Regions from separate parts of the Romboutsia hominis genome, predicted to be linked through region 2. Evidence: a T-box and tRNA genes for the amino acid it is inferred to sense, from the RefSeq annotation. Region 2 holds a T-box; the other regions hold tRNA genes.
What was found. A T-box is a leader RNA that pairs with one kind of tRNA and senses whether it is charged. The one in region 2 lies ahead of metG (methionine--tRNA ligase), so its partner is inferred to be a tRNA-Met.
Positions count from the first base shown of each region.

Region 1: it has a tRNA-Met gene. The T-box ahead of metG (methionine--tRNA ligase) is inferred to sense a tRNA for this amino acid. The anticodon was not compared.
Region 3: it has a tRNA-Met gene. The T-box ahead of metG (methionine--tRNA ligase) is inferred to sense a tRNA for this amino acid. The anticodon was not compared.

Region 1 is NZ_LN650648.1:2,946,298-2,948,534, reverse strand. Features, by position in the region: tRNA gene FRIFI_RS14395 (tRNA-Gln) at 1-67, opposite strand, end outside; tRNA gene FRIFI_RS14390 (tRNA-Arg) at 75-151, opposite strand; tRNA gene FRIFI_RS14385 (tRNA-Leu) at 172-255, opposite strand; tRNA gene FRIFI_RS14380 (tRNA-Tyr) at 266-350, opposite strand; tRNA gene FRIFI_RS14375 (tRNA-Thr) at 358-432, opposite strand; tRNA gene FRIFI_RS14370 (tRNA-Asn) at 437-512, opposite strand; tRNA gene FRIFI_RS14365 (tRNA-Asp) at 541-617, opposite strand; tRNA gene FRIFI_RS14360 (tRNA-Val) at 623-698, opposite strand; tRNA gene FRIFI_RS14355 (tRNA-Gly) at 708-781, opposite strand; tRNA gene FRIFI_RS14350 (tRNA-Glu) at 791-865, opposite strand; tRNA gene FRIFI_RS14345 (tRNA-Met) at 875-950, opposite strand; tRNA gene FRIFI_RS14340 (tRNA-Leu) at 961-1,049, opposite strand; rRNA gene rrf (5S ribosomal RNA) at 1,055-1,171, opposite strand; rRNA gene FRIFI_RS14330 (23S ribosomal RNA) at 1,295-2,237, opposite strand, start outside.
Region 2 is NZ_LN650648.1:13,329-15,565, reverse strand. Features, by position in the region: gene metG (methionine--tRNA ligase) at 1-1,294, opposite strand, end outside; T-box leader at 1,362-1,653, opposite strand; gene FRIFI_RS00070 (spore maturation protein) at 1,799-2,237, opposite strand, start outside.
Region 3 is NZ_LN650648.1:2,949,619-2,951,855, forward strand. Features, by position in the region: tRNA gene FRIFI_RS14460 (tRNA-Val) at 1-68, shown strand, start outside; tRNA gene FRIFI_RS14465 (tRNA-Asp) at 74-150, shown strand; tRNA gene FRIFI_RS14470 (tRNA-Asn) at 179-254, shown strand; tRNA gene FRIFI_RS14475 (tRNA-Thr) at 259-333, shown strand; tRNA gene FRIFI_RS14480 (tRNA-Tyr) at 341-425, shown strand; tRNA gene FRIFI_RS14485 (tRNA-Leu) at 436-519, shown strand; tRNA gene FRIFI_RS14490 (tRNA-Gly) at 540-614, shown strand; tRNA gene FRIFI_RS14495 (tRNA-Arg) at 627-703, shown strand; tRNA gene FRIFI_RS14500 (tRNA-Gln) at 711-786, shown strand; tRNA gene FRIFI_RS14505 (tRNA-Lys) at 797-872, shown strand; tRNA gene FRIFI_RS14510 (tRNA-Ser) at 877-965, shown strand; tRNA gene FRIFI_RS14515 (tRNA-Phe) at 969-1,044, shown strand; tRNA gene FRIFI_RS14520 (tRNA-Met) at 1,054-1,130, shown strand; tRNA gene FRIFI_RS14525 (tRNA-Ile) at 1,143-1,219, shown strand; tRNA gene FRIFI_RS14530 (tRNA-Pro) at 1,240-1,316, shown strand; tRNA gene FRIFI_RS14535 (tRNA-His) at 1,328-1,404, shown strand; tRNA gene FRIFI_RS14540 (tRNA-Lys) at 1,413-1,488, shown strand; tRNA gene FRIFI_RS14545 (tRNA-Cys) at 1,499-1,572, shown strand; tRNA gene FRIFI_RS14550 (tRNA-Arg) at 1,578-1,654, shown strand; tRNA gene FRIFI_RS14555 (tRNA-Val) at 1,660-1,735, shown strand; gene FRIFI_RS14560 (DUF2508 family protein) at 1,895-2,146, shown strand; gene FRIFI_RS14565 (hypothetical protein) at 2,168-2,237, shown strand, end outside.

The DNA of each region.
Region 1 (2,237 bases), 110 kb from region 2:
ATGCAGGACTCGAACCTACGCATGTAGCAGTCAAAGTGCTATGCCTTACCGACTTGGCGAATCCCCTATGAATGTGGTGAGCGCACAGGGATTCGAACCCCGGACACACGCCTTAGAAGGGCGTTGCTCTATCCAGCTGAGCTATGCACCCACATTATAGTTTATTAAAAGTGGTGCGGATGAAGGGAGTCGAACCCCCACGCCGTAGGCGCCAGATCCTAAGTCTGGTGCGTCTGCCAATTCCGCCACATCCGCATACTTTTTATGGTGGAGGATGGTGGATTCGAACCACCGAAAGCAATGCTAACAGATTTACAGTCTGCCCCCTTTGGCCGCTCGGGAAATCCTCCGTATTTATGGAGCTGGTGATAGGAATCGAACCTACAACCTGCTGATTACAAGTCAGCTGCTCTACCGTTGAGCCACACCAGCGTATTGGCGGGAATAACAGGACTCGAACCTGTGACCCAATGATTAACAGTCATTTGCTCTACCAACTGAGCCATATTCCCACATAAAAAGTATTTATTAAATTTAACTTGGCGACCTGGAAGGGACTCGAACCCTCGACCTCCAGCGTGACAGGCTGGCATTCTAACCAGCTGAACTACCAGGCCGCGAATGGTGGGACTAACAGGGCTCGAACCTGTGACCCCCTGCTTGTAAGGCAGGTGCTCTCCCAGCTGAGCTATAGTCCCATAAGTTTTTGGAGCGGGTGAAGGGGATCGAACCCTCACAGCCGGCTTGGAAGGCCGGAACTCTACCATTGAGCTACACCCGCATATTAAGTTGGTGACCCATAGGGGAATCGAACCCCTGTTACCGCCGTGAAAGGGCGGTGTCTTGACCGCTTGACCAATGGGCCATATTTATTTGGTTGCGGAGGCAGGACTCGAACCTGCGACCTTCGGGTTATGAGCCCGACGAGCTGCCAACTGCTCCACCCCGCGATATTAAAGTTGGTGCCGAAGACCGGAATCGAACCGGTACGAGAGGTAAGTCCCGCAGGATTTTAAGTCCTGTGCGTCTGCCAGTTCCGCCACTTCGGCATACCACGTGGCTACGTCTTACTCTCCCAGGAGGTCGCCCTCCAAGTACCATCAGCGCTAAAGAGCTTAACTTCTGTGTTCGGTATGGGAACAGGTGTATCCTCTTTGCTATAATAACCACATAATATGTTGTTGTCCTCTCTAGGACAAGTATTATAATATCATTTTTATGATATTTTGTCAACATTTTTTTCAAAGTTTTTTAATTAATACTCTGAAAACTGTATATCATTTAGTTAATGATTTTGGTCAAGTCCTCGACCTATTAGTATCGATAAGCTAAATACATTACTGCACTTACACCTTCGACCTATCAACCAGGTAGTCTTCCTGGGGTCTTACCCTTACGGTGGGAAATCTTATCTTGAAGTTGGCTTCGCGCTTAGATGCTTTCAGCGCTTATCCATTCCGTACATAGCTACCCAGCCATGCCCTTGGCAGAACAACTGGTACACCAGAGGTACGTCCATCCCGGTCCTCTCGTACTAAGGACAGGTCTCCTCAAATTTCCTACGCCTGCGACGGATAGGGACCGAACTGTCTCACGACGTTCTGAACCCAGCTCGCGTACCACTTTAATGGGCGAACAGCCCAACCCTTGGGACCTACTACAGCCCCAGGATGTGATGAGCCGACATCGAGGTGCCAAACCTCCCCGTCGATGTGGACTCTTGGGGGAGATAAGCCTGTTATCCCCAGGGTAGCTTTTATCCGTTGAGCGATGGCCCTTCCATGCGGAACCACCGGATCACTAAGTCCGACTTTCGTCCTTGCTCGACCTGTATGTCTTGCAATCAAGCTTCCTTTTGCCTTTACACTCTTCGCACGATTTCCGACCGTGCTGAGGAAACCTTTGAGCGCCTCCGTTACTTTTTGGGAGGCGACCGCCCCAGTCAAACTGCCCACCTGACGGTGTCCCAAGACCTGATTCAAGGCCTCTGGTTAGGATCCCAGTACTACAAGGGTGGTATCCCAAGGATGACTCCACACAGACTGGCGTCCATGCTTCATAGTCTCCCACCTATCCTGTACATGTAGTACCAAGACCCAACGTCAAGCTACAGTAAAGCTCCATGGGGTCTTTCCGTCCTGTCGCAGGTACCCGGCATCTTCACCGGGATTACAATTTCACCGAGTCTATTGTTGAGACAGTGCCCAAATCGTTACGCCTTTCGTGCGGGTCGGAAC
Region 2 (2,237 bases):
TAGTTCTTCTTATTAATTTCCAAGCACTTTCTAATGCTTCATTAAATTGAAGTTTATTCATTTCATTTTCAAAGTTTTCTACTGATAATCTAGCAGTTTCTTTTAAGTCAGCATCAAATTCAGTAGTAGCTTTTGGCATTGGTATTATTCCACCGTTATATTTTTCAACCATTGCAACTGTTCTACTTACTAAGTTTCCTAAATCATTTGCTAAATCTGAGTTAAGTCTAATTACAAAGTTTCTATGAGTATAGTTACCATCTTGACCAAATGCAAATTCTCTTAATAAGAAGTATTTAAGAGCATCTACTCCGTATCTTTCTATCATTTGCTCTGGGTAAACTATGTTTCCTTTTGATTTACTCATCTTATCATTATCAAATAATATCCATCCATGTCCATATACTTGTGTAGGTACTTCTTCACCTAAAGCCATAAGTATAGCTGGCCATATTATTGTATGGAATCTCATTATTTCTTTACCTACTATATGAACATTAGCTGGCCAGAATTTTTTGTATTCTGAATCATTTTCACTCATATATCCTAAAGCTGTTATATAGTTGCATAAAGCATCTACCCAAACGTATATTACGTGTTTTTCATCAAATGGTACTTTTATACCCCAATCAAATGTAGTTCTAGTTACACATAAATCTTCTAATCCTTTATCTAAGAAGTTTGCAACCATCTCATTTTTTCTTGATACTGGGAAACAGAAGTTAGGGTCAGCAAATAATTCTCTTAATCTATCTTCATATTTTGATAATTTGAAGAAGTAAGCTTCTTCCTTAGCATCATAAGTTTCTCTTCCACAGTCAGGACACTTATTTCCATCTACTAATTGTGATTCTGTCCAGAAACTTTCACATGGAGTACAATACTTACCTTCATAAGCTCCTTTGTATATATCTCCTTGTTCATATAACTTAGTGAATATCTTTTGGATTATTACCTTATGTCTATCTTGTGTAGTTCTTATGAAATCATCATATGATATATCCATAGTCTTCCATAATTTTTGTATATCTGCTATCATCCCATCTAAGTATTCTATTTCAGTCATACCTTTTGCCTTAGCAGTTTTTTGTATCTTTTCTCCGTGCTCATCTGTTCCTGTTAAGAACTTTACATCATATCCACAGAAACGTTTAAATCTTGCTATTGCATCTGCTGCAACAGTTGTATAAGTATGTCCTATATGTAAGTTTCCACTTGGGTAGTATATAGGAGTTGTTACATAGAAAGTTGGTTTTGTCATATTCTTACCTCCTGATTTATTTTTAGTATATATTTATATTTTTAACCTTTAATATAGAGTTGAAACTCTTTGTATTAAAAAACTCGCCTCCTATGATATACATAGGGGCGAGATTATTCGCGGTACCACCCTAATTATCTAAATTTATAGATACTACTTTAAAAGTTAAAACTTATTGATGTTTACTCATATCAATATGGTATCTTATAATACTTTAGATATCTTAGCAGACTATAACGTGTCTAACCGTTTTATCTTAAAAATAGAACTCTCTATTATTCAGATAAAAAAGCTCCGAGGCCATCTTCAATAATTTCTTTGACGCTAGCTTTCACCTAACCTAGCTCTCTGTAGAAAAAGTCCTTATTTACTCTTCTCTTCTCAGCTTTATATATTTCTATATTTTACTAAATAAATATATTTTATTCATTTTATGTAATCTTGTTACTATTTAAAACTAATTCTATATAATTAATAAATTAATGTCAATTGGTTTTTACACTTTAATTATACCATCTTGTACATTTTATAGAAATATTAAGCTGTAAATAATATATAGCAGATAAATACAGATGCTATAACTCCTGCAATATGACTTATCATAGCACAAGTTAGTGTGTGTCTAGTGTTCTTTATTTTTAAACTTCCATAGTATATAGCCATTGTGTAAAAAATTGTTTCAGATGCCCCAACTATTGTAGATCCCATTTTCTCTATTATAGTATCTATACCTACTCTTTGTGCTAATTCAGTATACATTCCAAGTGCACCGCTTCCTGAAAGAGGTTTTACTATTATTAATCCTATAAGTTCTTTTGGTATACTCATTAGCTCTGCTATTGGCTTAAATAAAAATTCAAGCATTTCTATTCCTTTCCCAGTTTTAAATATCCCTATCGCTAAGAATATCCCTATTATGTAAGGTGTTATAGACCAAGCTGATTTAAGACCATCTATTGCTCCTTTTACAAAACTA
Region 3 (2,237 bases), 100 kb from region 2:
AGCTCAGCTGGGAGAGCACCTGCCTTACAAGCAGGGGGTCACAGGTTCGAGCCCTGTTAGTCCCACCATTCGCGGCCTGGTAGTTCAGCTGGTTAGAATGCCAGCCTGTCACGCTGGAGGTCGAGGGTTCGAGTCCCTTCCAGGTCGCCAAGTTAAATTTAATAAATACTTTTTATGTGGGAATATGGCTCAGTTGGTAGAGCAAATGACTGTTAATCATTGGGTCACAGGTTCGAGTCCTGTTATTCCCGCCAATACGCTGGTGTGGCTCAACGGTAGAGCAGCTGACTTGTAATCAGCAGGTTGTAGGTTCGATTCCTATCACCAGCTCCATAAATACGGAGGATTTCCCGAGCGGCCAAAGGGGGCAGACTGTAAATCTGTTAGCATTGCTTTCGGTGGTTCGAATCCACCATCCTCCACCATAAAAAGTATGCGGATGTGGCGGAATTGGCAGACGCACCAGACTTAGGATCTGGCGCCTACGGCGTGGGGGTTCGACTCCCTTCATCCGCACCACTTTTAATAAACTAAACTATGCGGGAATAGTTCAGTGGTAGAGCGCAACCTTGCCAAGGTTGAAGTCGCGAGTTCGAATCTCGTTTCCCGCTCCAAATAAATAATGTGGGTGCATAGCTCAGCTGGATAGAGCAACGCCCTTCTAAGGCGTGTGTCCGGGGTTCGAATCCCTGTGCGCTCACCACATTCATAGGGGATTCGCCAAGTCGGTAAGGCATAGCACTTTGACTGCTACATGCGTAGGTTCGAGTCCTGCATCCCCTGCCAAATTAAATATGACCCATTAGCTCAGTCGGTAGAGCACCTGACTTTTAATCAGGGTGTCCCGCGTTCGAGTCGCGGATGGGTCACCAATACGGAGAGGTGTCCGAGTGGTTTAAGGAGCTGGTCTTGAAAACCAGTGATGCTTAACGGCACCGTGGGTTCGAATCCCACCCTCTCCGCCAAATGCCCAGATAGCTCAGTCGGTAGAGCAGGGGACTGAAAATCCCCGTGTCGGTGGTTCGATTCCGCCTCTGGGCACCATTAATTCGTGGCGGTATAGCTTAGTTGGCTAGAGCGTTCGGTTCATACCCGAAAGGTCACAGGTTCGACTCCTGTTACCGCTACCACTTAATTAATGTGGGCCATTAGCTCAGTTGGTTAGAGCGCCCGGCTCATAACCGGTAGGTCTGGGGTTCGAGTCCCTGATGGCCCACCACATTAATTACTCAGTAATACCGAGGTGTAGCGCAGTTTGGTAGCGCACATGGTTTGGGACCATGGGGCCGGGGGTTCGAGTCCCTTCACCTCGACCAATATAGATATGGTGGGTATAGCTCAGTTGGTTAGAGCGCCAGATTGTGGCTCTGGAGGCCGTGAGTTCGAATCTCATTATCCACCCCATTTAAAATGACCCATTAGCTCAGTCGGTAGAGCACCTGACTTTTAATCAGGGTGTCCCGCGTTCGAGTCGCGGATGGGTCACCATTTATATTACGGCGACATAGCCAAGTGGTAAGGCAGTGGACTGCAACTCCTTGATCCCCAGTTCGAATCTGGGTGTCGCCTCCAAAATTGCGCCTATAGCTCAACTGGATAGAGTGTCTGACTACGAATCAGAAGGTTAGGGGTTCGAGTCCCTTTGGGCGCACCATATCCGGGATTATAGCTCAGCTGGGAGAGCACCTGCCTTACAAGCAGGGGGTCACAGGTTCGAGCCCTGTTAATCCCACCAGTGTAACCTCTAGTGAAAATCACTAGAGGTTTTTATATGCAAAAAATAAAACTAAGAATATATATTATCTTGATAAAGGAATTAAATTTACATATAATGGTATATAGATTTTAGAATATGTCAAAATTCTTAATAAAATATAATTTAGGGAGGATGACTATGTCTAAAATAAAAAACATTAATAAAAATAAAGAAAAGCAAAAACTAATAAAGGAGATAAAAAGAGCTCAGTTGGATGTTGAAACAGCAGAACATTTTTTTCAACTAGTTACGGATCCAGAGTTAGTGGATGTTGCTATATATGAATTAGAGGCAAAAAAATCAAGATATAGATATTTAATAAAGATTGCTAAGGAAAGAGGAATAAAGAAGACATTACAAGAGTCTTTAGTAGAATCAATAGCAAAATAATTCTAAGGAGATGATTAAATCATGTACGTAGTTTTTGGGGATGAAATAGTAGATAGCGAAGAATTAAAAGAGACTATACAAGAAAATAGTG